3 regions of the Rhodococcoides navarretei genome follow, and region 1 is predicted to be linked to each of the others. Evidence: riboswitches for the same ligand, from Rfam matches in the RefSeq annotation. Region 1 holds a riboswitch; each other region holds the start of a gene.
What was found. A riboswitch is a leader RNA that binds a small molecule or an ion and turns the genes downstream of it on or off. The one in region 1 is predicted to bind S-adenosylmethionine.
Positions count from the first base shown of each region.

Region 2: it holds a riboswitch for S-adenosylmethionine, as region 1 does, so the genes downstream of both, AABD04_RS15800 (bifunctional o-acetylhomoserine/o-acetylserine sulfhydrylase) here and AABD04_RS07950 (mandelate racemase/muconate lactonizing protein) in region 1, are expected to answer to the same signal.
Region 3: it holds a riboswitch for S-adenosylmethionine, as region 1 does, so the genes downstream of both, AABD04_RS03255 (aminotransferase class V-fold PLP-dependent enzyme) here and AABD04_RS07950 (mandelate racemase/muconate lactonizing protein) in region 1, are expected to answer to the same signal.

Region 1 covers NZ_JBBPCN010000001.1:1,630,367-1,640,310, forward strand. The annotation lists gene AABD04_RS07910 (LacI family DNA-binding transcriptional regulator) at 1-420, opposite strand, end outside; gene AABD04_RS07915 (Gfo/Idh/MocA family protein) at 632-1,789, shown strand; gene AABD04_RS07920 (dihydrodipicolinate synthase family protein) at 1,786-2,967, shown strand; gene AABD04_RS07925 (sugar phosphate isomerase/epimerase family protein) at 2,964-3,815, shown strand; gene AABD04_RS07930 (glycerate kinase) at 3,812-4,894, shown strand; gene AABD04_RS07935 (hypothetical protein) at 4,946-5,599, opposite strand; gene AABD04_RS07940 (DUF3558 domain-containing protein) at 5,848-6,402, shown strand; gene AABD04_RS07945 (hypothetical protein) at 6,417-6,830, shown strand; SAM riboswitch class IV at 6,976-7,094, shown strand; gene AABD04_RS07950 (mandelate racemase/muconate lactonizing protein) at 7,123-7,551, shown strand; gene AABD04_RS07955 (nucleoside deaminase) at 7,591-8,055, opposite strand; gene AABD04_RS07960 (DUF6941 family protein) at 8,192-8,569, opposite strand; gene AABD04_RS07965 (hypothetical protein) at 8,566-9,387, opposite strand; gene AABD04_RS07970 (SEC-C domain-containing protein) at 9,463-9,944, shown strand, end outside.
Region 2 covers NZ_JBBPCN010000001.1:3,351,026-3,360,969, forward strand. The annotation lists gene AABD04_RS15770 (DUF6412 domain-containing protein) at 1-53, opposite strand, end outside; gene AABD04_RS15775 (DUF6412 domain-containing protein) at 116-400, opposite strand; gene AABD04_RS15780 (DUF4153 domain-containing protein) at 441-1,871, opposite strand; gene AABD04_RS15785 (HAMP domain-containing sensor histidine kinase) at 1,959-2,933, opposite strand; gene AABD04_RS15790 (response regulator transcription factor) at 2,930-3,604, opposite strand; gene AABD04_RS15795 (MFS transporter) at 3,738-4,877, opposite strand; SAM riboswitch class IV at 5,216-5,338, shown strand; gene AABD04_RS15800 (bifunctional o-acetylhomoserine/o-acetylserine sulfhydrylase) at 5,510-6,859, shown strand; gene metX (homoserine O-acetyltransferase MetX) at 6,853-8,001, shown strand; gene AABD04_RS15810 (DUF3017 domain-containing protein) at 8,038-8,355, opposite strand; gene AABD04_RS15815 (bifunctional methylenetetrahydrofolate dehydrogenase/methenyltetrahydrofolate cyclohydrolase) at 8,367-9,224, opposite strand; gene AABD04_RS15820 (pentapeptide repeat-containing protein) at 9,281-9,889, opposite strand; gene AABD04_RS15825 (tRNA (cytidine(34)-2'-O)-methyltransferase) at 9,923-9,944, shown strand, end outside.
Region 3 covers NZ_JBBPCN010000001.1:663,401-673,344, forward strand. The annotation lists gene AABD04_RS03240 (hypothetical protein) at 1-160, shown strand, start outside; gene AABD04_RS03245 (M1 family metallopeptidase) at 368-1,705, opposite strand; gene AABD04_RS03250 (Pls/PosA family non-ribosomal peptide synthetase) at 1,712-5,605, opposite strand; SAM riboswitch class IV at 5,852-5,967, shown strand; gene AABD04_RS03255 (aminotransferase class V-fold PLP-dependent enzyme) at 6,022-7,353, shown strand; gene AABD04_RS03260 (hypothetical protein) at 7,509-8,009, shown strand; gene AABD04_RS03265 (YbaK/EbsC family protein) at 8,030-8,503, opposite strand; gene alc (allantoicase) at 8,531-9,496, opposite strand; gene AABD04_RS03275 (YhgE/Pip domain-containing protein) at 9,501-9,944, opposite strand, start outside.

The DNA.
Region 1 (9,944 bases):
TTCTTGTTCCAACGCTCGGTCCAAGTCGCCACTCTGCCTCGAGCCGGCCAGGATGATGGCGTCGGCGCGGTGCGAGATGAAGGTGGCGACCGACTGCCGTTCGAGAGCGAAATCGCGCTCGGTACTGGCCAGCAGTACCAGCTTGTCGGCCGCGCGAGCCTCGTTCTGCACGCCGCGAACGATGGACGAGAAGTAGGGGTCGGCCACGTCGTGCACCACGAGCCCGATCAGGCCCGTCGACGACCGGGCCAGCGCTTGGGCCTGAGCGTTGGCGATGTAGCCGAGATCGGCCGCTGCTGCGCGCACGCGATCGGCCACACCCTCGCCGGGTACTCGTGACGAGCCGTTGAGCACCCGCGACGCTGTGGCCTGCGAGACGCCCGCCGCCGCGGCCACATCGCTGAGTCGTACTGCGGCCATGCACACTCACCCCCTGCGAAATCATTGCGATCGACGGTCGCCTCTTGACCGATCGACTCCGACAGCATAGCTTGGAAAGCGCATTCCGAAGCTGACTTTTCCTCACGACGCGTAGTGGACTTTCCGCCACACCGTCGATACGGCCCCATCCGTCATGGCTCGCCGTCGTCCCACGTCCTTCGTCATCAGTGCACAGAAAGGGCAATCTCTCATGCCCACACCAACCCGTACCTTGCGCATCGCCATGAACGGCGTGACCGGCCGCATGGGCTACCGTCAGCATCTCCTTCGGTCCATCCTGCCCATCCGCGACGCCGGTGGACTCCTCCTCGACGACGGCACGCGCATCCAGGTCGAGCCGATCCTGGTCGGCCGCAACGAAGCCAAGCTCCAGGAGCTCTGCACCCGGCACGGTATCGCCGAGTACACCACCGACAGCGCATCCGTCATCGACGACGCGTCCATCGACATCTACTTCGACGCTCAGGTCACCTCGCGTCGCGCCGAGGCACTCTCGTCGGCGATGAAGGCCGGCAAGCACATCTTCACCGAGAAGCCGACCGCCGAAACACTGACACAAGCCATCGAACTGGCCCGCATCGGACAGAACGCGGGCATCACGGCCGGCGTCGTACACGACAAGCTCTACCTCCCCGGACTGGTCAAGCTCAAGCGGCTCGTCGACGAAGGATTCTTCGGCCGCATCCTCTCCCTACGAGGCGAATTCGGCTACTGGGTCTTCGAGGGCGAGGGTCAGCCCGCCCAACGCCCCAGCTGGAACTACCGGGCCGAGGACGGCGGCGGCATCGTCGTCGACATGTTCTGCCACTGGAACTACGTGCTCGAAGGCATACTCGGCAAGGTCGAGACCGTCACCGCCAAGACCGCCACTCACATCCCGACGCGCTGGGACGAGCAGGGCAACGAATACGCCGCCACCGCAGACGACGCCGCCTACGGCATCTTCGAGATGGAGAACGGCGTTGTCGCCCAGATCAACTCGTCGTGGGCGGTGCGAGTGTTCCGAGACGAACTGGTCGAATTCCAGATCGACGGCACGCACGGATCGGCGGTCGCGGGGTTGCGCAACTGCGTCGCCCAGCATCGTTCGCACACCCCCAAGCCTGTGTGGAATCCAGATCTGCCCGTCACCGAACCGTTCCGCGAACAGTGGCTCGAGGTCCCCGCGAACGCCGACCTGGACAACGGTTTCAAGTTGCAATGGGAAGAGTTCCTGCGTGACGTCGTCGCCGAACGGCCGCACCGCTACGGTCTGCTCTCCGCCGCCCGCGGTGTGCAGTTGGCCGAGCTCGGTTTGCGTTCCTCCGCCGAGGGCCGCCGCCTCGACGTCCCGGAGATCGCGCTGTGACCGCCGTCGACTCCCGGGTGTCGATCACCCTCCCCGGCCACGGGTTCTACGCGCTCGGCGAACCGGGCGAGTGGATCAAACCCACCGCACCCATCACCTCACGCGTCGCATATGCCGCCGCACACGTCATCCCTAGTGTCATGGGGGACAACACTCCTGGGGCTCCCGCCGACATCGACTGGGACGCCACTCTGGCCTACCGCCACGAACTCTGGTCCTACGGACTGGGCGTCGCCGACGCGATGGATACCGCCCAGCGCGGCATGGGCCTGGACTGGGCCGCGACGTCCGAGCTGATCCGCCGCTCCGGAGCCGAAGCCGCTCGCGTCGGCGGGTCACTCGCCTGCGGTGCGGGCACGGACCAACTCGACTTGGATGCGCTGCCGTCGGGCAAGGACGGTCTCGTTGCTGTGCTCGACGCCTACCGCGAGCAGATCGCGGTGGTCACCGAGTCGGGCGCGAAGGTCATAATCATGGCCTCACGCGCTCTGGCTCGGGTCGCGACGTCTGTCGACGACTATCTGTCGGTCTACTCGACCCTGCTCGACGAGGTCGATGAGCCAGTCGTATTGCATTGGCTCGGAACGATGTTCGATCCGGCGCTCGCCGGGTATTGGGGGAGCTCAGACATCCCCTCGGCCACTGCGACTTTCGAGAGCCTGATCGCCTCGCACTCATTCAAGGTCGACGGCGTGAAGGTGTCGTTGCTCGACGCGCAGCACGAGATCGCCCTGCGAGCCGGGCTGCCCGACGGCGTCCGCCTCTACACCGGCGACGACTTCAACTACCCCGAGCTGATCATCGGTGATGGACAGCATCATTCGGATGCACTGCTCGGCATCTTCGCCGGTATATACCCCGCGGCGTCGACGGCATTGCAGGAACTCGACCTCGGCAATACCGCTCGCGCCGAGGAGATTTTGCGCTCGACGCAGGAACTCGGCCGGCACATTTTCGCCGCTCCCACGTATTATTACAAGACCGGAATTGCGTTCCTGTCGTGGCTCAACGGCAAGCAACCTGGGTTCTCGATGGTGGGCGGCTTGTCATCCGGACGCAGCGTGAAGCATCTGACGACGCTGTTCGTCCTGGCCGATCGCGCAGGGTTGCTGGCGGATCCATCGCTGGCCGCGCACCGCATGGGGCTCTACCTCGAACTGAACGGGGCAGCGTCGTGAGTATCGCACCGTTCGACCTCGACAACCCTTACTCAGCACTGTCTCTCAACACCAAGACGACGAACGCCTGGACGCTGAAGCAAGCCGTCGACGGTGCCGCTCGAGCCGGGCTGGGTGCAATAGGTCCGTGGCGGGATCGAATTCAGGAAGCCGGTGTGAGCGAGTCGGCCAAGCTGATCTCGGACGCCGGTCTGCGGGTGTCGAGCCTGTGTCGCGGCGGGTTCCTCACGGCCATCGACGACGACGGTCTCGACGACAACCGTCGCGCTCTCGACGAAGCCGCCGAACTCGGGGCACCCGAGCTCGTGATGGTCATGGGTGGCATCCCCGATCGCGACCTCGTCGGAGCTCGGGCGCGAGTGGAGGAGAGGCTGGCCCTGCTCGTTCCGTACGCACTCGAGCGTGGGGTGCGCATTGCGCTCGAACCCTTGCACCCGATGTTCGTGGCCGACCGCGCGGTCATCTCCACACTGGGACAGGCATTGTCGATGGCCGAGCCGCACCCGGTGGAGGCCGTGGGCGTCGTCGTCGACACCTTCCACGTGTGGTGGGATCCGGATCTGGAGTCACTGATCCGAATTGCTGGTGAGCGTGGCCGCATCAGCTCGTACCAGGTGTGCGATTGGCTGGTGCCGATGGAAGCCGACCCCCTCCTCTCGCGCGGAATGATGGGCGATGGTGTGATCGACTTCGAGTCCATCGGCCGATGGGTTCGAGGCGCTGGATACCGGGGTGATGTGGAAGTGGAGATCTTCAACGCTGCTGTGTGGGCGACCGACGGGGACCAGGTGATCGAGACGATGAAGCAGCGCTACCGCGATCTGGTTCTGCCCGGTCTGATCGCATGAGAATTCTCTTCGCCCCCGATTCCTTCAAAGGCACCATCGACGCTGTCGATGCCGCCGCGGCGCTGATCGAGGGGTGGGCGGCTGTCCGCAGCGGTGACGACCTGGTGTCGATGCCGCAGGCCGACGGGGGTGAAGGGACACTCGATGTGCTGGCAGCGTGCTCGGCGGGCTCGACGTGGTCGTCGGTGTCCGGTGTCTGCGGCCCGGACGGTCGGCCCGTCGACGCGCGATGGTTGACGCTCGAGAACGGCCGGGCGGTGATCGAGCTGGCGGAGTCCTCGGGCATCGCGATGATGGTGTCGCTGAATGCACTGACCGCGACGACGCGCGGGCTCGGAGAGGTGATCCGGGAGTGCGGTTCGGATCGAATCTCGGTGGCACTCGGGGGCTCGGCCTCCACCGACGGTGGGTTGGGAGTGCTCCGGGCACTGGGTGTTCGGGTGCTGGACGAATTGGGTCAGGACGTTCCGGAGGGCGGTGCCGGTCTGCTGGTCGCCCGATCGGTGGACGCGTCGGGTCTCGCGGGAGTGCCGTCCGACATCGAATTGCTGACCGATACGCGCGCGGTGTTGTTCGGACCCGACGGTGCCGCACAGGTATTCGGGCCGCAGAAGGGTGCGTCGGCCGCCGACATCGAGGTACTCGACGAGGCGTTGCAGCGCTGGGCCGGGTTGCTCGCCGACGCCGGCTTGCCGGCCGATCCGTTCATGCCGGGGACCGGCGCTGCGGGCGGAGTGGGAATTGGGCTGTGCGCGCTGGGGGCTCGTGTATCCGGCGGGGCGGAACGGGTGTCGGAGCTGACAGGACTGTCGGCTGCGGTTCCTGCAGCGGACCTCGTGGTGACGGGTGAGGGCAAGTTCGACCGCACGTCGCTGACGGGCAAACTCGTCGGACATGTGGTCCAGATGTGTTCGGACGCTTCAGTTCCGGTGGCGGTGGTCGCCGGGGCGGTCGATTCGGACGTCGACGTGCGGACCGTGTCGCTGACGGACCTTGCCGGCAGTGGGGAGACGGCCATGGCGGATCCGCGACGGTGGTTGATCGACGCTGGACGGCGTCTGGCCAATGAAGTCCGATAGCGAGGGCCACAGAGAACTACGAGGGCGGCGCGGAGGTCGAGCCTCGAGCTCCTAGGCCGTCGTACGCAATGCCCACGCCCGCGCGAGTGCAAAGGTTGCCACGAGTACGCACAGCACCGCCACGATCACGGCGACGAAGGTCGATGCCGTCGTGGAGAATCCGCGAATCCAGGCAGTCCCCGTTCCGACGAGAGTGGCGAGGACACCTCCTACCGGGAGAAAGGCAGCCACGACCTTGGTCGTCCGGGACGACAACGGATCGTGACTTGCCCTGAGCAGCAACCGAACCGAGGCGACTCCGAGCGCGTAGGCGAAAACTCCGGTGCCTGCGTATATCGGCAGCAAGTACTCGGTCGAGACGCTCGAATTCAGACCGGAAAAGCTTGTTCCGACCAGAATCAGTACGGGCGTCATCCCCAGCGTCACTCCGATCAGACCGGCAACGGCGACCAGCCCAACTCGCCGAGAGGGATCGACAGCGAATCGAAAGCCGCACAGGTACAGCACCAGGCCTGCGAGCATCCCGACCACTGCCCCGACTGACGCAGCGACAATGGGCTGCACCCACGGCCCCAGCGTGGTGTCCGGACCATAGAACGACCCGCCGGAGACGTACGCCGAGTACCCCGCAGTCGAGGTCGCCGAGTGACCCAGCACTGCAATCACCGCGCCGAGCAAAGCAAAACCACTTCCCTGTTTGATCACGCGTCAATGATGACGGATGTCCGATCTTCGTAGAGAAATTCGGACGGAGTGTTGCCCGGTCGTCGAAGGATGGCTCGTTCCCTGCCGCGGCTTCGCCCCGGGGTGCGACGGTGTCCACTCGAGCGGGGCAATCGTCGCACCGATCGGGAAACGCCAGGCACAACTGCGTCCGATCCGATGGAACCGATGTCGCGGTAGCTGCGTCCAACATCAAGGATGGGTTCCATGGACGGAGTGCTGTGAGCAAGATGCGATTGCTGATCGGGAGTGCGGCCGGCGTGATGCTGGTGGCAACCGGATGCGGAGGGGCGACCGAAGGCATACCCGTTGCAGCACCGTCGACGACATCGGTGATGCCAACCGCTCCGGCGAACGGGGCGTGGGATCCGTGCACCATCCCAGACGCTGCCATCGAAGGTGCGGGGTTGGCCGTGGAGACGAAGTCTTCGAACTTGGTGGGGGATCTGCCGATCTCGGAAGACTGGATGACGTGTATCTGGACAAACCCTCTGCCAACGCCGTGGTATCACCTCGGAATCTTCTCGTCCACTGAAAGTCTGGACTATCTGCGTGGGAGTGGACGTTTCGGGCAGTTCGAGCCGATTGAGGGCCTCGACGGGTTGCGGTTCCGCCGGACTACTCAGTACGACGAGGTCAACTGCGGCGTCGCCTTCGAACACCCGAATGGCGTGTTCTACCTCGTCCTCGACGGCTTTCTGGCGACCCAGCCCCTCGGAGATCCGTGTGTCGAGGTGGAACGGTTGGCGCGTTCGCTCCGGCCATCCATGCCTTCATCGAACTAGTTGGGGAGGAACTGATGGGGTCAGAAACGAACGAGCTGGCGGCTTCGATGCAGCAGTGGCAGTGGCAGTGGCAGTCGCTGTCGATGCAGGCAGAGGCCGGGCAGCTCGAGATTCCAGAAGGCGTTGCGTTCCAGTGCGACGAGGTATGCGCTGCCTACATCAGGCATTTAGGAGACATGGCGCGTAAGACGGAGTACTTGGTCGACGTCGAGGCGTTCGGCACCTTGGATTCGGCCAGACAGCTCGGCAAGAAATTCGAGAGGATTGCCTACAGTGGTGATCGATCACTGCGCGTGGTGTTGATGCAACATATCGAGGTCATCGAACTGATGCGGTCCGTGTTCAAGCGCTATTTCGATGAGGCCGAGTACGCCGATCAGCGGACGTTGCAGTCCATCGGGGAGATCGCGGAGGGTCTGGGCAGGTGACTTTTCGCGCCGAGGTTCGAGTCGATCGATGCCGCTGGGCGGGTGAACAGATTCTGTCCAGACGCTGAATCGGTATTCGAGGTGAATGTCGACAGTGGTGGAAATTCGTTGTCCAACCCGTACCCCTCGGCTACTGTGGATGAAGGTTCAAGAGCAATAGCCGTACGTACCTGGCCGGCTGTTCGGCAACCCCGTCTCCATCGACAGGGTGCCCCAGGGGAAGAACCGGCGCGTCCCGCAACCGCAGGCGTGCAAGTCGATGGAGGGTTGCACCTCCGGGGCGAGGTGAACGATGTCCGGTAGTGATGAACTCGAAGCAGCGCAAGCGAAGTGGGAACCCATTCCGCCGGAACGCCGTCGTACTTGGTGCCAGACGCTACTGAGTTACCCGCCGATCTGGTACGGCGTGTTCCCGATGATCGAGACTCGAAGGCTGGTGCTCGAAGGCAGGTACGCCAATGCCGAAGCTTGGATCGACCTTGCGAAACGTGCTGAAGCAGTGGGCTTCACGCCGCAGACGTGGTTGATATTCCGACAGAGTCTCGAGCCCGCGTACCTGAAGGATCGGTTCTCATCCCATCCCGAGAACATGCCCAAGCGGCGTGGGAACGGTGGTGTCGAGACTGTGGTGGTCGATCCCGAGGACTTCTCCGAGTGGCCATGGCTGTTCGAGGCGGGGTACCGCGCGGGCGAGGCGACCTGGCAGGCGCTGGTTCGCTGAGTCACCCGAGCACAGACAGAACCGGTTCGGCGGCAGCGCTCATGCGTCCTCCCCGATATCCTCGAACCACAGGCTCGGACGCTCGGCGAGCATGCGTTCCATCAGTTCCACGCATTCGACGTTGTCGACGACGTCGACCTGCACGCCGTGCTCGCGTAGCAAGCTCTCCGATGTCTCGAACGAGCGGTTCTCACCGACGACGATCCGAGGAATCTCGTACAGCAGAGCGGTTCCCGCGCACATGAAGCATGGAGACAACGTGGTGTAAAGCACCGACTTTCGGTACACCGACGCCGGAAGCCGCCCTGCTCGCTCGATGCAGTCGGTTTCGCCATGACGGATTGCGCTGTCCATCTGGACTCGGCGGTTCCGACCGACCGCAAGAACGTCGCCATCGTGAACGAGTGCCGCGCCTATGGGAACCCCGCCTTCCTCCCAACCGATCCTCGCCTGTTCGAGTGCAAGTGCGAGAAAGTACTGGTCTCCGCGCAATGGACTGTTCACATGCTCTCCTCGGTGTTCAAAAAAAGCGTATGCAATTCGTGTCCTCGAAAGGACCTGGGTGCCTCCCATAGCAAGGGGTACCGAGAATGCGATCGGGGTCGGATGTCGGCGCGGCCATGAGCATCGCGTCCCGACGTCAGCCGAAGGCGATGCGAAGCCCGACGCTCGCGGTGGCCCCACCGGCGCTGAGGATGAAGTTGTGCCGTCCTTCGTCGCGAAACACCATTTGCATCGGTAGGAACCAGAAGCGATTCTCTCCGGTGAAGCCGGCACCGGGGATCTGAAGGCCACCCTGATTCACGATGTGTTCGCCGTTCGCGTCGAGCACTTCGAGTGTCGCGGGAAAGTCCTTACCGATGTCGTCGGGTCCCGTCTGCAACAGCGCGACCAGGCGGCATTCGAGCATGCGGGTGTCGCGTGGAACCGTGCAGGTATCCCAGACGCCTCCGAGGATATCGAGCATGTCTTCGCTGACCCGTGCGTACTCCGCGAAAAACAACCCGGTGATGATCATCGGCTGGTCTCATCCGTTTCGTAGTAGGGAAGTGATGTCATCGCATCCAGAACGGCCGGGCGAAAAGGTTGCGGCACTGTGTACTTGCCGTCGCAGACCAACCACCCATCGGCAATGAATCGCTCCAGCATGCCGCGAAGTATCAACGCCTCGATGTGTTCGTACAGATCCCCGGCACCGACCGGGCCGACTGCCGGGAGCCGCGTCCGCGGAGTGCTCGTCATCGCGGCGAGAACGATCTGTCCGGCAACGACATCGACGGCCGGGGACGGACGTAGGGGGTCCTCGCTGAAGAAGTGACGACCGATGACGTGCGAGAGTGCCGTTCGGTGAGCGGCGAGGGAGCTGGCAAGTGAGTGGGCGAACTCGTGCGCATGTGGACCGGGAACGGCTGTGGTGGAAGTCAACTCGATCAATTCGGCCGCTTTCGCCGCATCCCACAGTGTCATCAACCCTGGGATCTCGAGCATCGATCTCGACTTCAATGCGCGCCCATCCAACTCCACGCCGACGGCGTTCGCCAGCTCGCGAACCGACCCTGGCCGCGGAACACCCGTGCCGGTGATCGGTCGTGACGTACCGAGCCAGACGAGAAGCGAGCGAAGCTGCGCTATCGGCTTCGACGCGGTCAGCGCTGCCAACTCTTCGCCGGCGTCTGGCGTTGCGGGCTCGATGCCGTGGGGCGTCACCCGTTCGACTGGGGACTGGACTGTCGGCTCGACGTCGTCGGCCAAGTCCGCGGTGGTGGTACGGGATCCCCGGCGACCGAACAGTGGAATCACTTCGGCGAGGTCGCGACCTGTGCGGTGGGGAGTCACACGCACATCTTATGGAAGACGCGGGGGCTCGCGCTGGTGTCCACCTTCCCGACCGTCACGTTCATGGTGGCCGCGATGGACGACAACGATAATTACGACGAGCTCGATACTGCAGCTCTCGATGTCCTGCGGGAGCTCGGTCCGCTGAGCACCGAGGACTGGGCGATTGCCATGCCCGACCGAGGATTCGGACGCCGGCGGGATATGTACGAACTCGTCGACATTGTCGATTCGGTCGATCTGGCCTTTCTGCCGGACATGCGGAAGATCGCAGTCGCCACGGTGTTGGAGGGCCGCGCCCTCACTCACCGTTTCAACCACCGGGAGGTGGCGTCGGACATCATCGAGTCGATGGACGACCTGTCGCCCATCACGACCCTCTTGCAGTTCGCCGAGGATCCCGCTGGCCTTCGCACGAAGTACCGAGGAATCGGTGACGACCAGATCTTCACCATTCGCGGCATCGATGACCCGCAGTGGCCGCCCAGCGAAGCGCTCGTGCTCCCAGAGGGGACGCTCAGCGACTACGAACCAGGTGACCTCGTATCGCTCGTCGT
Region 2 (9,944 bases), 1.7 Mb from region 1:
AGCGTCCCGGCGTAGCGTCGAATTGCCAGGTGAAGGGTTCGAGAGTCGAGCATCTTCGGTTCCTTGTCACAGCCTCGCGGACAACGGGTTGCGAAGGCGTGGGGGAACTTTCGAGTTACAGTGCCCCCACCAGTGCACCGGGTGCGCGGGGTTGCGGGCGGCCCGGAGCATCCGGGCGATGTTGACGCCGGAACGCACCTCGACGGTGGCGTTCCTCTGCGGTGGGGCCGACATTCGGCAGTAGGCGCAGCAGTGCCGGCACATCGACCCGGTGCGCGAGCACCATCAGCGTTGCCAGCGCCGCGACGAGGATCAGCGCCACGTCTGCGGTTGCGGTCGGCATCGTCAGGTACAGCGACACGAGAAGCAGCGACGTGACGACCATGCTCTGATATCTCATCCCGCACCTCCCTGACGTGTCACCGAACCCGAGTCGTTGCTCAGGGTACAGATATCGACGGGTCTGTGCACCACTGCCATGTGTTGCCCACTCGCACCACGCCGCGGCCTTGTACACACGCTCGCGTGAAGTCTGGCAATCGATCCAGTTCCGCGTCGGCGTCGGACGACAACCCACTCAGATAGAAGACATCGATACGTCCGGTCTGCTCGAATCGCTCCACGTTGTGCCGTGCGATGTACGCATCCGGATTCAGAGCCGCCAGCGCGAGCACGGTGAGAACCGCACCGACTCCCACAGCTCTCGGTAGCCAGCGCCCCGACATCCGCACGCCCGACACCAGAACCAGTACGAACACCGATGCCAGCCACCACTCGACGGCCGTGACGAACAACCTCAGCGTCGTGTAGCCGTACTGCTGCTCGTACAACGACATTCGATGCAGGGCCGACGCAACGATCACCAACGACAGCAGGCACAGCGCTCCGAGTAACGCCCGCAACGCAATTCGATCTCCCCGGTCTTCTCGCCGAGCCTTCGCGACCGTGACCGCGATGACGAGCAGTGTCAGTACCGTGACCGCGAGCAATTGCCAGAAGCCCTGCCGGGCATATTCGGCGTTGGTCAGCCCCTCGGTGGTGCGGACGTGCCCCTGCCCACCGAACAGCGTAGGCACCTGGAACCCGACGAACACGACGAACAGGGCCACCACCGCCCCGAGAGGAACCATCCACTCCCACAACTGCACTGTTCGACGCGGCGTCGGTGCGAGGCGATCGAACCGAGGCGGATGCAGCGCGACGTAGGCGACGGCGAGCGCACCTGCTGCGGTGAGCAGGAAAACGAGAATGCGACCGACGACGGACGCGGCATCGAACTCGGGTGTCACCGCGCCCAGCGCATCCGAGAAACGCTTGTCGGCCGCACCGAACAACGCTGCGAACACGACGAGGAGCGCGATCGTGACAATGGAGACCATGCCGATCCGCACCGGCCGTGGCCCCTCCAGATCGATCGAACCGGCTCCGCGCCCGGTCCACCGAGCCACGCGCACCGGCAGAAACACCGGTAGTAGACCGCCGAGTGCGATTCCCGTCCACGTCCAGGCACGGGAGAGCACCACCACTGCGACCACGATGGCGAGCGTCGTCGACATCGTCACGATCCACTCGGCCGCTCGCAGCGCAGACACGCTCGCCAATGCCAGCACTCCTGCCACCCCTGCCCATTCCCACCGCGAGAGCCTGCCACTGCGCGCTGCGAGCACAACGATCACGAAGGCCAGGGCAGTGATCAGCACACCGAACGTGTTGTCCACCAAAGTCACTGCTCCGATGAGCCCGGCAACAGCGGACCCGACCAGTGCCACACGGGGGGCCTGCGCATACCGCAACACCGGCCAGGTGCGAGGCCCCCAAAAAGAGTGACCGTGCTTCGCTGTCGGATGAATCGGAGTGTCGATCGTGGTCATGGCGCTTCCTTTTCTGTGTTTCGGGCATGGAAGGTCAGCGGCTGCGGTCCGGGAACGTGCAGTCGCGGTTCGGATGGATCGAGAAAGTCAGTGCTCGGGGATGGCCACTCTGATGTGGCAGCCGAATTCGCTGTCGAGAACCTCGATGGTTCCGCCGTGCAGTTCGGTGGCCCAGCGGGCGATGCCGAGACCCAGACCTGTTCCGCCGTCGGTGGATCCGCCGCGAGTGAATCGGTCGAACACCGCATGGCGATCGGCGAGCGCGATGCCCGGGCCCTGGTCGACGACGTCGAATGCGTACGCTCCGCCGATTCGATGGGCCCGCAGCGTCACGGTGCTCGCATGGGGGGAATGCCGCACGGCGTTGTCGACGAGGTTGGTGATCACCTGTGTCATGCGAGATCGGTCGGCCACGACTGTCGAAGCGCCCGGCGAGACGACGATCGACACTCGTTCTCGGTGAACGGAGGTCGCATCCTCGAGGAATTGCCGCACCGCGAACTCCTCCGGGTCGATGGTGAGCACACCGCCCTCCACCCGCGACAGGTCGAGCAGTTCGCTGACCAGGTCTCCGAGTCTTTCGGTTTGGCGCAGCGCCACCGACAGTGTCGCGGGATTCGCGTCGGTCACCCCGTCGACCATGTTCTCGAGCACGGCACGCAGGGCAGCGATGGGCGTCTTCAACTCGTGCGAGACGTTGCCGATGAGTTCGCGGCGGTACTTCTCGGCGGCTTCCAGATCACTCGCCATGGTGTTGAACGCCGTCGCGAGCTCGCCCACCTCGTCCCTGGACGTTGCCCGCACTCGCGTCGAATAGTCGCCTCGCGCCATCGCTGTGGCGGCCGAGGTCATCTCGCGCAGCGGTGACGTCATCCCGTGGGCGACGAATTGTGTTGCGACCAAGGACACGACGAGCGCGGCAAGGAGGGTGTAGCGAAATTGCCAGCCCGCCCCGATCCAGAAGACGACACTCGCGAGCACAAGCACGATGCCCACGACGAGCGAGACCTTGAGCTTGAACGACCGCAACGGATCCAACGGGCGCGGCAGCATGCGCGTCATCGCGGCGACTCCACGGCGTAGCCCACGCCGTGCACGGTGCGGATGAGCTCGCCACCGAGTTTGCGACGCAACGCTTTCACGTGAGAATCGACCGTCCTACTGCTGGCCGAATCGTCCCAGCCCCACAGTTCCGACAGCAGCGTCTCGCGCGAGACCGCAGTGCGCGGCCGAGCGGCAAGATAGGCGAGAATGTCGAATTCTGTTCTGGTCAAGTGAATGTCACCGGAGGAATTGGTCACCCGCCGTTCCCGGTGATCGATCTGCACGTCACCGACTCGAACCGCGAGGGGTTCTGCAGCCACCGAACGCTCGGCACGCCGAACCAGGGCATGCACGCGAGCGACCAACTCGCGCATACTGAACGGCTTACCCAGGTAGTCGTCCGCGCCGACGCCCAGGCCGACGAGCATGTCCGTCTCGTCGGACTTGGCGGTCAACATCAGCACCGGGACCGGGCGGGAGGCCTGGATACGGCGGCACACTTCGAGCCCGTCGAACCCGGGCAGCATCAGATCGAGCACCACCACGTCGGGATCGATCCGGGCGCACGCGTCGACGGCAGACGGGCCGTCGGCGGCGGTGACGACCTCGTACCCCTCGCCGCGCAGCCGAGCGGCGACGGCCTCGGAGATCGTGGGCTCGTCGTCGACGACAAGAACTGTGCGGCTCATGAGAACTGACCCTAGAGGGCGCACGTGGAGGAGCCCGTCGGGAAATGTGGAGGTTCGGTGAAGGTTGGGGCCGAAGTTCTACATCGCGTCGGGATACGGTGACCGGCCCTACGCCACTGGGCTCTGGGCGCTTCTATGCGGCGGAACGCTTGTCCATCCACATGGCGGTTGCCAGCACACCGAGACCGGCCACCGCCAGGCCCGAGCCGACGGCGGCGGGTGCCGTGTAGCCGAAGCCTGCGGCGATCACGGCTCCACCGACTGCCGCTCCGATGGCGTTGGCCAGGTTGAACGCTGCGTGGTTGAGCGACGCGGCGAGCGTCTGAGCGTCCTCCGCAACATCCATCAAACGAGTTTGTAGCCCCGGGACCACCGACGAGCCGGACGCCCCGATCAGGAAGACGAGAAGCAGCGCGGTCACCGGATTGTGTGCCGCCACCACGAACACGGCCAGGGACACGGCCGTTGCGGCCAGGCCGACGAAGGTGCCCTTGAGCTGGTACCGGTCGGCAAGCCATCCGCCGGCATAGTTTCCGGCGACCATTCCGAGTCCGTAGATCATCAGGGCGACCGGAACGAGCGCGCGGGCGAGACCGGCGACGTCGGTCAGAGTCGACGCGATGTACGTGTACACCGCGAACATGCCGCCGAATCCGACGATGCCCACGAACAGGGTCATCCACACCTGGCTGCGGCGCAGTGCGCCCAGCTCGGTGATGGGACTGGTGGTCGGCATGGCGTCGAGTCGTGGCATCCAGAGGACGAGTGCGGCGACGGTGAGGGCACCGATGACCGCCACGAGAGTGAATGCACTGCGCCATCCCAGCGCCTGCCCGATCCAGGTCGCCACCGGCACGCCGACGACGTTGGCCACCGAGAGTCCCATCATCACCATCGCGACGGCCTTGGCTCGCTTGCCCGGTTCGGCGAGGTGGGCAGCCACGAGGGCCGCCACACCGAAGTACGCACCGTGAGGCAGACCTGCGACGAACCGCGAGGCCACCAACTCGTTGAAGCTGGGTGCGAAGACGGTGCCGAGGTTTCCGAGGGTGAAGGCCACCATCAGTGCCAGCAGCAACATCCGGCGCGGAACGCGAGCAGCCAGGGCCGCGATGGTCGGTGCTCCGACGACCACACCGAGCGCGTACGCGGAGATCATGTGGCCCGCGGAGGGCTCGGAGATCCCCATCGTCGTCGCGATGTCCGGCAGCAGTCCCATCGACGCGAACTCCGTGGTGCCGATCCCGAATCCGCCGATGGACAGCGCCAACATCGCGAGCTTGCGGCGGGTCGAGTGCGGTCGGTGACTGACACTCAGGCCACTCGACACCTTGCCGCGCACAGCGCTGACTCGGGACAGAGCGGAATCGGTGACAGTCACAGCGGTACTACCTTCGTATGCATCAGGGGAAACGAGCAAGAACATCGGGTCGGCGAGCGACCGCGACGGTGGCATGACCCCGTAGGGAACGCGCCTGCAGTCCATTGTCTTCCTCGAATCGACGAGCTTTCGAGTTTCCCCGTGGTGATTGTGCTCACCAGAGCATCTGCTCGAGCTCTATCCGAGCCCTTCTTTCTGCGGCACTGCCGTACCCGCTAAGATCTTCGCCAGGTCATGAGTGCCAGCATCGAGCCCCGGCTTGCTGGCCGGCAACCCTCCAACCGCGGTGGGGTGCCCCGGGTGAACGACCAGGCCGATCCGGCACGCCAGTGCCGGATCGACAAGCGCGGGTCCGCAGGAAGCGGACCCACTGAACCTTCGGTCCTCAGGGTCCGAAGCCTGTCAGGAGGTTCTCTCATGTGTTGCTGTACCGATACGCCCCGTAGCGCTCGACTTCTCGAGCTTCATTCGACATTCGATTCGTCTTAGACAGACTCGTCTCAGAAAACGGAGTATCACCAGCCATGACCGATTCGACCCCAGACGTCGTCGACGCCACCGGAGCTCCCACCGAGGATCCGTTCACGGACCCCTCAGCCGAGTGGAGCTTCGAGACCAAGCAGATCCACTCCGGTCAGACCCCGGACGGCACCACGAACGCTCGCGCGTTGCCGATCTACCAGACCACCTCGTACACGTTCGACAACACCGATCACGCGGCTGCATTGTTCGGTCTCGCCGAGCCGGGCAACATCTACACCCGCATCATCAACCCCACGCAGGATGTCGTCGAGCAGCGCATCGCCGCACTCGAGGGCGGCGTTGCGGCACTACTGGTGGCGTCGGGTCAAGCCGCCGAAACGTTCGCGATTCTCAACCTCGCGGAAGCAGGCGACCACATCGTCTCGAGCCCGCGCCTCTACGGCGGCACGTACAACCTGTTCCACTACACACTCCCCAAGCTGGGCATCACCGTCTCGTTCGTCGACGATCCCGACGACCTCGAGCAGTGGCGCGCCGCGATCACTCCGTCGACCAAGGCCTTCTACGGCGAGTCGATCTCCAACCCGAAGAACGACATTCTCGACATCCCCGGGATCTCGGCAGTGGCCCACGAGAACGGCATCCCGCTGATCGTGGACAACACCGTGGCGACGCCGTACCTGTTGCAGCCGCTGAAGCACGGTGCCGACATCGTGGTGCACTCGGCGACGAAGTACCTCGGCGGGCACGGAACGGCCATCGCGGGCGTCATCGTCGACGGTGGCACCTTCGATTGGACGCAGGGCCGTCATCCCAACTTCACCACCGCGGATCCCAGCTACCACGGCGTCGTGTTCGCCGATCTGGGTGCGCCCGCGTTCGCATTGAAGGCACGCGTTCAACTGTTGCGTGACATCGGTGCTGCGGTCTCGCCGTTCAACGCCTTCCTCATCAGTCAGGGTCTGGAGACATTGAGCCTGCGGATCGAGCGGCATGTGGCGAACGCTCAGAAGGTGGCAGCCTTCCTCGCCGGACGCGAGGATGTCGTCTCGATCAACTACGCCGGACTCGAATCGTCCCCGTGGTACCAGCGCGGGCAGGAATTGTTGCCGAAGGGCCAGGGCGCGATCATCGCGTTCGAGCTGCAGGGTGGTGTGGACGCGGGCAAGAAGTTCGTCGACGCTCTGACTCTGCACAGCCATGTCGCTAACATCGGAGACGTGCGTTCACTCGTCATCCACCCCGCATCCACCACGCATTCCCAGCTGACCCCCGAAGAGCAACTGGCATCGGGCGTCACTCCCGGCCTGGTGCGTCTCGCCGTGGGCATCGAAGGAATCGACGACATCATCGCCGATCTCGAGGTCGGATTCAGCGCGGCGGCATCTTGAGTCACAGCTGCGACACAGGCGTTCGTCCGGAGGCGGTTCTTCCGTCTCCGGACGGGCGGTTGGGAACCATCGACATCGGCGGTCTCGATCTCGAGAACGGGGCGCGAATCCCCGAGGTCACCGTCGCGGTGCAGCGGTGGGGCGAACTCGCCACCGACCGCAGCAACGTCGTGCTGGTCGAACACGCCCTCACCGGGGACTCGCATGTGTCCGGTCCGCCGGACGCCGATCACGCTCTGCCAGGTTGGTGGAACGGAATGGTCGGTCCCGGCTGCCCCATCGACACCGACGAGTGGTGCGTCGTGGCGACCAACGTGCTCGGTGGCTGCGGCGGTACCACGGGCCCGAGCAGCGTCTCTCCCGACGGAACGCCCTACGGGTCTCGCTTCCCGGACATCTCCATCCGCGATCAGGTCGCTGCCGAGGCGGCCGTGGCCGACGTCCTCGGAATCGAGCGGTTCGCAGCCGTCGTCGGCGGCTCGATGGGCGGGATGCGCACACTCGAATGGATCGTGGGCCATCCCGACCGAGTGGCTGCCGCGTTGGTCCTCGCGGTCGGTGCCAGGGCAACTGCCGACCAGATCGGTACGCAGACAACTCAAATCGCCGCGATCAAGGCAGATCCAGGATGGCTCGGTGGCAACTATCACGACGCCGGCACATCGCCGACGGCCGGACTCGGCATCGCTCGGCGCATCGCGCACCTGACGTACCGGACCGAGAGCGAACTCGACATCAGGTTCGCAAACTCACCGCAGAACGACGAAGACCCGTGGGCCGGTGGCAGATACTCCGCACAGAGCTACCTCGAGCATCAGGCTGCCAAGCTCGTCAACCGGTTCGACGCTGCGACGTACGTCCTGCTCAGCGAGGCGATGAACCGCCACGATGTGGGCCGCGGCCGCGGCGGAGTGGCCGAAGCCCTTGCGTCCACAGCTGTTCCGACCATCGTCGGCGGAGTCGATTCCGATCGGCTGTATCCGCTTCGACTGCAGAAGGAGATCGCTCGCGAACTCCCCCAGTGCCGCGGACTCGAAGTGATCCAGTCTCGTGACGGACACGACGGCTTCCTCACCGAGGCCGATTCGGTGGCGAAGCTGCTCGCCGAGACGATGGAGCTGGCCCGCCTCGGACGACGCTGACGCCGCTCTTGTCCGGACCGGCGCGTCGGCCCTGAGTCAGTCGGTTCCCAACGGATCGATCGACAGCGACAGGAACACGATCGCTCCGCCGACGCAGCCCAGCGCCAGCACATCGAACCCGCGGCTGCGTACTTGCAGTGTGCCGACACGGGTTTCGGGTAGGCACAGCCGCAACACGGCTGCGAGCAGCGCGGCGCACCCGAAGATGAACGAACCGCGCCGCCAGCGATCGGCCAGCACCAGGATCAGCGCGGCGAGGACGACGACCGAGACTGCGACGATCGGTAGGTTGCGCGCAACTGCCGCGCGAAATCCCGCGTCGGGCTCGCTCCGCGCATCCTCTGTGTCGTTCACGTCCGGTTCGCTCAGCTCTCGGCGGCGACGCGTTCGGCGCGCTCGACGACATTGGTGAGCAGGAAGGCCCGCGTCAGCGGTCCGACGCCGCCGGGGTTGGGCGACAGGAATCCGGCCACCTCCGCGACACCGTCGGCGACATCGCCGCGCAGTCCGTCCTCGGTGCGGGTCACCCCGACGTCGAGCACGGCAGCGCCGGGCTTGACCATGTCCGCAGTGATCAATCCGGGCACCCCGGCAGCGGCGATGACGATGTCTGCGCGTGATACCTCGGCCGCCAGATCACGAGTTCCGGTGTGGCACAACGTGACCGTCGAGTTCTCCGATCGTCTCGTGAGCAGCAGGCCGATGGGTCGCCCGACCGTAACACCGCGGCCGATGACCACCGCGTGCGCACCGTCGAGCTCGACGTCGTACCGGCGGAGCAGATGCACGATCCCGCGAGGCGTACACGGCAGTGCGGCCTCCTTGCCGAGCACGAGACGGCCGAGGTTGATCGGGTGCAGACCATCCGCGTCCTTGTCCGGATCTATTCGCTCGAGGGCAGCGTTCTCGTCGAGATGTTTCGGCAACGGCAGCTGGACGATGTAACCCGTGCAATCGGGGTTGGCATTGAGTTCGTCGATGACGGCTTCGAGATCCGCTTGGGTGATGTCCGCAGGCAGGTCTCGACGAATCGAGGTGATGCCGACCTTGGCGCAGTCGTTGTGCTTGCCCCGGACGTACGCGGCCGAACCGGGATCGTCGCCTACCAACACGGTCGCCAGACCCGGGGTGATGCCCTTCTCACGCAGCGTCGCCACGCGGGCGGTGAGATCGACGAATATCTCGTCACGGGTCGCTTTGCCATCGAGAATCGTTGCAGTCACCCGGTCATTGTTCCAGGTTCGGCGTCAGCAGCGGCGCGCCGGTCCGGTCACCGCCGTCAGCCCTCGACGACGAGCCCGTGTGCTCCCGCGTGCGCCACGGCCTGCATCAGTTCGATCTTCGCGTTGCGCAAGCTCGCGCCCACCCACAGCGATGCGTCGGCGACGGCTCCGCGCAGATCGGCATCGTCGAACTTCGCGTCGACGGTACGGGCACCTGTGAAATCGACCGAGCGTGCAGTGGCCTTCCGAAAGTCTGCGGAGACAAGGTTCGCTTCCCGCATCCGGCATCCCGTCAGATCGAGGCCCCGAAGGTCCGCGTTGCCCAGTGACGCGAGGGTGAAGTCGACCTCGTCGTACGTCGCTGGACGCATGCGACTGTCGACGAACATCGACCCCATCATGGTCGAGTGACGAAAAGTGCTGTGCTGCAGATTGGTACGAGTAAAGGTGCACGATCGAAATGCGGAGTTCGTGTGAATCGATTCGGTCAGGTCGGTGCCGGTGAAGTCGCATTCGGTGAACACCACCGACTCGGTTCGGACGCCGCTCATGTCCGCGTCGCGGAAGGTGCACCGCACGAATTGCCTGCCGGTCCACTCCTGCCCGTCCAGTCGCGTGTCGGAAAAGTCCTCACCGATCGTCTGTTCGTCGTCCACCTGCCCCATACTTCCCGGGTTCGTGATGGCAGAGTGAACCGGGTGTTTCGACTCATGTTCTTCG
Region 3 (9,944 bases), 970 kb from region 1:
TTTCGCCGTGCTGGGCGTCATCGTGTTCTGGGTGCTGTTTCAGGTCGTCGCACCCGATGCAAGTGTCGGCCGTGCGATCGCGTCGCCGATCGCGAAGCTTCGGCCTGTCGGAGTCTTCGCAAACGCGCGCGCATTCGTCGGACGCGCGCATTGTCGTTGACTATTCCGGCCGGTTTTGGCAAACGCGCGCGCGTTTGCGGGAGTTGGGGGAGCCGAGCCCCGCTGAGTCCTGAGTCCTGAGCCGTGAGCTTTCGCAAACGCGAGCGCATTCGTCAGACGCGTGCATTGTCGTTGACTATTCCGGCCGGTTTTGGCAAACGCGCGCGCGTTTGCGGGAGTTGGGGGGAGACAGGCAGCGGGCAGGGAACTACGGCAACGACGGCAGTTGCTTGTCCACAAGCCATGCGTCCCACAAGCTTCGGGGACAACCGAAGCGGGAGGCCAAGTCGGTGAAGTCTGCCGTTGCGACCGTCGAGTAGCGGTACTTGGAGGTCCATTCCTGGATCAGTCCGAAGAATCGCTCGTCGCCGATGGTCGTTCGCACCGCGTGCAGCGCCAGTGCCCCACGCTTGTAGACGCGGTCGTCGAAGATGCTCTCGGGACCGGGATCGGTGAGCTGCAAATCCATCGCCAGGCCACGCTGAATGGTGTGCGCTCGCTTGGCCTTGTCGTGAGCCGTTGCGCCACCGGAGTTCTCGGCCCAGATCCACTCCGAGTAGCAGGCGAATCCCTCGTGCAGCCAGATGTCGGCCCACTTGCCGAGGGTCAGCGAATTGCCGAACCACTGGTGCGCCAACTCGTGCGCCACGAGACGCTCGTAGTACCGGGAACCGGAACAGTGATTGGCACCGAAGATCGACAGCCCCTGCGCCTCGATCGGAATCTCGAGGTCGTCGTCGGTCACCACCACGGTGTACGACGCGAAAGGGTAAGGGCCGTACAGCCGTACGAATGTATCCATCATCTGCGGTTGACGACCGAAGTCGTGATCGAACTGCGCGCGCAGCCGCGGGGGAGTGATGGCCTTCATCGGCACCGGCCCCGGGCTGATGATGCGGTGCTCGTACGGACCGATCTGGATGGTCGCGAGGTAGCTGGCCATCGGCTCGGGCTGCTCGTACACCCAGGTGGTGCGGCTGGCGCGAGTCTGCTTGCGTACCAACGTTCCGTTGGCCACCGCGTAGTACGGCGAATCGGTGGTGATGGTGATGCCGTAGCTGGCCTTGGACACCGGATGGTCGTCGCACGGGAACCACGACGCCGCGCCGTTCGGCTGACTCGCGACGAGCGAGCCCTCGGTGAGCTCTTCCCAGCCGACCTCACCCCATACACCGTTGATGGGCTTCGGAGTTCCGCCGTAGGCGACCGTGACCACCAGTGCTGCACCCGACGCGATGGGCTTGGCGGGCGTGATCTTGAGCTTGCCGCGCTGGTGGCTGAACTTCACCGAACGCGAGCCGTTGACCGACACTTTCGACACGTTCATCGCCGGGCCGAGATCGAATGCGAACTTCGACACCGTCGCCGTGGTGACCGCCGTGATCTTCGCCTTGCCCGTCAACCGGTTGCTCTCGACCTTGTACTCGAGGTCCAGTTCGTAGCGCGAGACGCGATAGCCGCGGTTGCCGTTCTGGGGAAGGTAGGTGTCGATCGGATTGTCACTGGCATCGACGTCGAACACCGGTGCCACCAGCCTGTCTGGCACGAAAGATCACCCCTCGTTTCGGTCGTCGCGAATTCGCGGAAAGGGATCACCCTTGGCCCACGGCGCGATCGGGTTGCCCTGCCAACGAGTATGCGCGGGAACCGTATCGCCGCGCATCACGAGAGAGGCAGGCCCCACGGTCGCCCCTTCTCCTATACCCGAAGCCGGCAGCGCTACACAGTGTGGTCCCAGTGTTGCGCCCGCGCCGAGATCGACCGTGTCCATGGACATGATCCGATCATGGAACAGGTGCGTCTGCACAACGCACCCTCGGTTGACGGTCGCACCGTCGGCCAACGTCACCAGATCGGCCTCGGGGAGCCAGTACGTCTCACACCAGACTCCGCGGCCGATGTCTGCGCCGAGCCACCGCAACCACATGTTCAACACGGCGGTGCCCTCGGCTGCGCGTGCGAACCACGGTGCGGCGACTGTCTCGACGAACGTGTCCGCCACCTCGTTGCGCCAGACGAACGAACTCCACAGCGGATGATCGGTCTTGCCGATCCGACCCACCCACAACCACTTCGCCAACGCCGACACCGCAGCAGCCACGAAACCGGCGACGAGCAGGACGACGCCACTGAGCAGTGCCGCCAACCAGTACCCGACGGCGTCGGCGATGGCGGTGAGCCCGAACAGCACGGCCAGACCGATACCGAAGGTCACGACGACGGGAATCAACCGACACGTCTCGACGAACGACCGGGCGACCTTGAGCTTCCGCGGTGGATCGAACGTGCGCGACGAGTCCGCACTCCCGGCGGCCCGACGCAGCCGCACCGGCGGACTACCGAGCCACGACGACCCGGACTTCGCCTTGTCCGGCGTGGCGGACAGCACGGCCACAAGACCGTTCTTCGGGACGGTTCGTCCCGGCCCGGTCATGCCGGAGTTGCCGAGGAACGCCCGCTTGCCCACCTTGGCGTCGCCCAGATGCATCCAGCCGCCGCCGAGTTCGTAACTGGCGACCATGGTGTCGTCGGCCAGGAACGCGCCGTCGGCGACGGTGGTGAACTTGGGGATCATCAGCACCGTCGAGGCCTCGACGTCCTTGCCGATCTTCGCGCCGAGGAGCCGAAGCCAGTGCGGCGTCAACAACGAAGCGTAGAGCGGGAACAGGAAGGTGCGCGCGGAGTCCATCAGACGTTCGGTGGCCCAGACCTGCCAGCCGATGCGGCTGCGCACCGGGTGGTAGCCGCCGACGAGTCCGATGCCGAGCAACCGCACCGCGACGACGGTGATCAGTGCGAACACCGCCAACGAGACCAGCGTCGCGACGGGCAACATCACCAGGCCACGTTCGAAGGCGTCGAACACGGAGTCGGCGGTGTGAATCCACCAGCCCATCAGCACGAGGCTGACGCCGATGGAGAACAGTGCCATGCCCGACAGGAACAGAGACGCGATGCCGTACGCGAACACCCATTTCGTGGCGCGCGGCGGTGTCTCGGCGGGCCACGGATGGTCGGCCTTGCCTACCTTCTGAGCCGGCGAGCCGGACCACATCTGACCGGCCTTCACTCGTCCGACGACGGCCGAGCCTGCCGTGACGACCGCGTTCTTGCCGACCTTGGTGCCGGGCAACAACGTGGAGCGTGCGCCGACGGTGGCACCGGCACCGATTTCGATGCCGCCGATGTAGACGAGATCGCCGTCGATCCAGTGCCCGGACAGGTCGACCTCGGGCTCGATGGAACAGCCGTCGCCGAGTTCGAGCATGCCGGTGACGGGCGGCATCGTGTGCAGGTCGACGCCCTTGCCGATCTTGGCACCGAGCGCACGCGCGTAGTAGACCATCCACGGCGCACCCGAGAGGTTCGAGGCACCGCTGGCGTCGGTCAATCGTGTTGCCGCCCAGAGCCTGATGTGCATGCTGCCGCCGCGTCGATACGCACCGGGTTTCAAGCCCGCCAACAGGATGCGAGATCCGATCACCGAGATCGCCATGCGGCCGACCGGAGTGATGAACAGGACGAATGCCACGAGCACCCACCACCACGACAGCGTCGGGGCCCAGGGCACGTCGCCGAACCAGGACATGACGTTGAAGAGCAGCCCGAGCCAGGTGACCCACTGCAATCCGGTCAGGGTGGTCAACGGAACCGTTGCCGCGATCTGCGCCCATTGCGCGGTGCGCGACGTCGGGGCGACCGCACGGGGAACGGCCTCGACGACCGGCTTCAAATCATCCAGATACTGCGCCAGTGAACCCAGCCGCGGGTGGTCGTACAGCTGCGCGACGGTGATCTCGGGGAACCGTTCGCGCAGTGCCGTCACCAACTGGGCGGCCGAGAGCGAGCCGCCCCCGTTGGCGAAGAAATCGGCGCTCTCGTCCGAGACCTGCGCACCGAGGATGTTGGTCCACAGTTCGGCCACCCAGCCCGCCGTCCCAGCGAGCGCGGACGCTCCTGCCATGCCGGGCAGGGGCCACGGCAGCGCGTTGCGGTCGACCTTGCCCGAGGTGCGCGTGGGCATCTCGTCGACCAGCGCAAGCCTGGGCACCAATGCCGCGGGCAACTGCTCGGCGAGCAATTCGCGTGCGGCTTCGAGATCGAAATCGGGATTGGTGCTGGCGAGGTATCCGACCAACACCGAGTTTCCGGCCGCCGTCTTGCGGATGGCGGCCGCCGCGCCGCCGACGCCCGGAAGTGCTTGCAGCGCATTGTCTATCTCGCCGAGCTCGATGCGTCGCCCGCCGAGCTTGACCTGATCGTCGGCGCGACCCTGGAACAAGAGCCCTTCGAGCTCGAGCTTGACCAGATCGCCGCTGCGATACGCCCGTTCCCACCCGAGAGATGGCATGGGCGCGTACTTCTCGGCATCCTTGGCCGGATCGAGATACCGCGCGAGTCCGACGCCGCCGATGACCAGCTCGCCGATCTCACCCACCTGCACGGGTAGTCCCGAACCGTCGACCACAGCCAGGTCCCATCCGTCCAACGGCAATCCGATGCGGACGGGCCCTTTCCCGTCCATGATCGCCGCACAGGCGACGACCGTTGCCTCGGTGGGACCGTACGTGTTCCAGACCTCACGGCCCTCGACGGCGAGCCGCTCGGCCAGCTCCGGCGGGCAGGCCTCGCCGCCGAAGATGAGCAGCCGCACCGCTTCCAGCGCTACTGCGGGCCACAGCGACGCGAGCGTGGGCACCGTCGAAACGACACTGATGTCGCGGGAGACGAGCCACGGACCCAGATCGAAACCGGACCGCACCAACGACCGCGGCGCGGGCACCAGACAGGCACCGTGCCGCCACGCCAGCCACATCTCCTCGCAGGAGGCGTCGAATGCCACCGACAGACCGGCGAGCACTCGGTCGCCCGGACCCAGCGGATCCTTCTGCAAAAACATGCGGGCCTCGGCGTCGACGAACGCCGCCGCATTGCGATGACTGACCGCGACGCCCTTCGGAGTGCCCGTCGAACCCGACGTGAAGATGACCCACGCGTCGTCCTCGGGAGTGGGTGGCGTCGGGTCTGTGTCGGGAAGGGTGTCCTGTTTGGGGGCCGTGCCGGCTGCGATTCCGCCCGCCGTGACGATGGCCGTCACCTTCGCCTCGCCGAAGACCAACTCGGCGCGCTCCTCCGGATCGTCCGCGTCCACCGGCACGTATGCGGCGCCGACCTGAAGGATCGACAGGATCGCGACATAGAGAGAGAAGGAACCCGACGGCATGCGGATGCCGACGCGATCGCCGCGTCGGACACCGGCGTTGGCGAGCCACTGAGCGCCCTCGGCGATGTCGTCCAATAACTCCGAGTAACTGACCGACACGGCACCGTCGTCGATCGCGGGGGCGTCGGGAAAGCTGTGGGCGGTCGCGCGCAGAACATCGATCAGTGTCCGCGGTGGAGGGGCGAGAGACGAGCGAAGGTACTGGGCAGGTGCAGCCGGGATCTCGAGACCTGGGGTTGCGGGGTGACCTTCGGATTCGTGCACAGACAACCGGGTGTCCTTCGTGTTCGTGGGGCAGTGGAACGCTTGTGGAACTGCGGCAGGGGAGCCGCAGCGTCGTTGGTTATCTCACGTTCTGTTTGCCGGAAGGTGAACGAGCGCGCCTTCCCACCGCGGGAATCCTACTGGTGCTGTGGCGCGAGTCCCGGCTTGACAAAACCGCAGTGAGTTTGCGAGTGTCTTCCCCACGGTCACGAGTACCAGCATCAAGCCCCGGCTAGCTGGTCGGCAACCCTCCTCCGCGGTGGGGTGCTCCGGGTGACGACCAGGCTGGCGCCGGAAAACCGGCGCGGCAAGCGCGGACTCGTTCACGAAGCCCTTCGGTTGCGGGTCCCTCGATGGTGAGGGTTCGATCTGTCATGACATCTGTACTTTCCCGCCCCTGTGCTCCTTTTGCCCCTGTTTCGGGCACGGAGTTGCAGGTTCCACTGGTGCAGGGCGGCACCCGCACCTACGCCAACTTCGACTACGCAGCCAGCGCGCCGGCGTTGACGGCGGTGACCGATCGGATTGCCGAACTCCTGCCGTTCTACTCGAGTGTGCATCGCGGTGCCGGCTACGCGTCTCGCGTCTCGACGGCAGCGTATGAGAAGGCGCGGGTGACCGTCGCCGATTTTGTTGGTGCGCAGCCCGATTCGGTGGTGGTGTTCACCCGGAACACCACCGACTCGCTGAACCTGTTGGCCGCATGTGTGCCGGGTGAGACCGTGGTGCTCGACATCGAACACCACGCGAATCTGCTCCCGTGGCGGGATCGACGAGTGGTGGTTGCCGCGTCGACCCTGGCCGAGACCATCGTCCGCCTCGATGCCGAGCTGGCCGCGAAACCTGCTGCGCTGCTGGCGATCACGGGCGCATCGAACGTCACCGGTGAGGTTCTTCCCATCGCCGAACTCGCGGCGCTGGCGCATCGGCACGGCGCACGCATCGTGGTGGACGGTGCCCAGCTGGTTCCGCATCGTCGGGTCGACATCGCCGCGCTCGGCGTGGACTATCTCGCGTTCTCGGGGCACAAGCTGTACGCCCCGTTCGGCGCGGGAGTGCTTGTGGGCAGGCGTGATTGGCTCGACGACGGTGAGCCGCACCTGGCCGGCGGCGGCGCGGTTCGCAGCGTGGGCATCGACCACACCGACTGGGCTCCGGCACCGCAGCGGCACGAAGCGGGCACCCCCAACGTGCTCGGCGTCGCCGCACTCGCCGCGGCGTGTGAGGCCATCGCCGGATTCGACGATGCCGAGCTGCAGCAACACGAGCACGACCTGTCGTCCCGCTTACGCGAGGGACTGGCCGCGCTCGACGGCGTCGAGCAGCTCCAGGTGTGGGACGACGCACCCGACAGCGTCGGCATCGTCACCTTCACCGTGGCCGGGCGCGACCCAGGTGAGGTGGCCGCGTACCTCTCCGCCGAACACGGAATCGGCGTGCGCGATGGAAAGTTCTGCGCACACCCGTTGCTGAGCAGGCTGGGCCACGCGGCCGGTGCGGTTCGAGCCAGCATCGGGCTCGGCAGCTCGTCGGCAGATGTGGACCGACTGGTCGACGCCCTTGCCGCCCTGGTCGAGTGCGGACCGAACTGGCACTACGCGGAGGATGCCGGCTGGTGGAATCCCGTGCCGGACCCGCGACCGTTCCCCGAGCTGGCCGACGGTGCCGCCGGGGTGGGATCCCCGTGCACCCCCGCACACGGTTAGCATTGCGTCATGACCGTGAGTGTCGCGTGGACGGGCAACCGTCACTGGTCCAACAGGTATGTGGACCTGTGCCGCACGGCGTCCGGGTCGTGTTCGAGTTCGGCTCCGCACCGACCGAATGCGTTCACCGACTTCTAGAACCAGGACCACCACTCATGTCGCACAAGCACACCCGCGTTGCCGTCGAATTCGATGCCGTCTGGACCGAACTCACCGCGGCACCGGACGCGGAGCCGGTCCGCATCCACGCCTCCGACCTGCGGGAAGCCCAGCAGCACACCGCTCGACTGCGCGCCGAAGCAGTCGAGCGGGGTGAATCTGCAGACAGCACAGCAGTATTCCTCGACCTCGAGGTCCACATTGCCGCAGATGCCAGGACGGCCCGTCGTGAATTCGCCGGACTGGACGCGCCGACGAGCCCGGCGTCCATCCGCTACGTCGGTACCCCGGCAGGTCTGGCCAGTTTGATCTCCGACGTCACCGCGGCCGATGTCGCCGACGGTGTGACGTTGCAGGTCCACGACGATGTGGCTCGGCAATCGACGTTCCTGAGCTCCGGGGTGCTGCCGCTACTGGGATCGCGCGGCACGCGGTTCGACATCGATACCGTCGACGAGGTCCTCGGCGCACCGATCGCCCCGACTCTCGCGTCCTGACCCCGCTGGTGAGGCGGGGGTCAGGTGACATCGATCGCCAGGCCCGCGGTGATCCGCAGCAACTCGGTGAACGTCGACCGAAAGATCGTGTTGGTATGACCGGCCGCCGCCCACACCTCGGTGTAGTCGGCCAGATCCTGGTCGACGAACGTGTCCAGATTGGTGGGGTGGCCGACCGGGGCGATGCCACCGATCGGCTGCCCGGTGGCATGCTTCGCCGTGTCGAGGTCGGCACGCATCAACGTGCCGCCCAAACGAACACCGGTGTGCTCGAGATGAACGTTGTGGGCTCCCGACACCAGGAGCAATACCGGCTCGTCGTCGAGCAGAAACACCATCGACTTCACGATCGCGCCCACATCGACGCCGAGCGCCGCAGCAGCATCGGCGGCAGTGTGCGTGCCCTCGGGGCTGTTCACCACCACCCCGTGATGACCACGAGAAATCAGGGTGTCGGCAACATGGGCTGCATTCGGATGAAGTAGCCGGGACATGAACCAACCCTATTGCCCCGAAGTGCTTTACGCAGAAGTGTCGAGGTCACCGAACAGTCTCAATCGCGCCATGCCGCCGTCGGGGTAGATGTCCATGCGAACCTCGGACACCGGGGTGTCGTGGGCGAGGACGAAGCGATGACGGGTGTCGGGCTGCAGCGTCGTGCGCGGCAACAGCTCGATCCACTCGCCGTCGTCGAGCCGGCCACGTAGCGACGCCGCGCCTGGTGCGTTTCCGAGGAAGCACGTGGTGTCGAGCTCGGCCAGACGGATATGTCCGGTACCGGCCAGTCGCACCTGAACCCAGTCGTTCGCGTCGTTGCGTCGACGCGAGGTCTCCCAACCCTCACCCATCGACCGCGGGGGTCCGGGGAAGAGCAGGTTGTTGGGCGAGCTGTAGAACATGTTGGAGCACGCCGAGACGTACGCGCCGTTCTCGAGGGCGGCCAGGTCGACCGGGCCGGCGGCGAGGAACTTGGGATCGGGCATGCCGCGACCGAGTACCCGCAACCGTGCCACTCCGCCGTCGGGGAAGATGGACAGCTTCACGTGGGTCCACCGTGCATCGGACGCGACCTGGAATCTGTTCTCGCTGTCACCGTCGACCGGACTACGGTCGACGATGGTGGTCCACTCGGTCTGGGTGCGCAGCTCCTCCGGCGACGGAAACCCGTCGACCTCGGCAGCCTCGATCGAGATTTCCGGCGGGTAGTTGCCGGTGAACCACGAGGTGTCGACGACGATCGCCGACACGACCCCGGGAGCCCCCAGCCGCACGATGGCCTCGTCGTAGCCGGCCTCGCGTCGGCGTCGCGTCTCCCACCCGTCGTAGATCTGACCCTTGTGGCCGAACGTCGCCGTGGAGTAGTCGGCCTTGCCCGGAGTGATCAGATTTTCCTTCTCTGCGAACGTTTCGTCGTTTGCCCACACGACTGCGCCTCCGAGCGTGCGGACGGCGAGATCGGGCAGTGGCAGAGGGAATGTGGACGTCATGGAATCACACTTTACTGGTCTCACGCGGGCTCACCGGGTTGTGTGCAGACGGGCGGCGCAGGGCCGCCGCGCCCATCAGCAGTGCGCCGACCGCGATGTAGAGCACAAGTCCGAGCGCCGGCTGCCCCAGCCCGCTGTCGGAGAAGTAGACGATGCTGCGCACCCCCTCGGTGCCGATGCCCGGGGTGATCCAGCGACCGATCGACGCATAGAGCGAGGGCAATACGTCCGCCCCGAAAGCTCCTCCTGCACTGGGGTTTCCGAGGATCACGAACAGTACTATCGCAGCGGGCACGGCAGCGACGCCGATCAGGGCGCGCAGGCCCATGGTGAACAGTCCCGTGGCGAGCACCACCCCGGTGCCCAGCAGGGTGAGCGGAAACCAATGGCCGGCAAAGGTTTCCAGAACATGAGTGGTCAGGAATGCTCCGAGTGCTCCCGATACGAC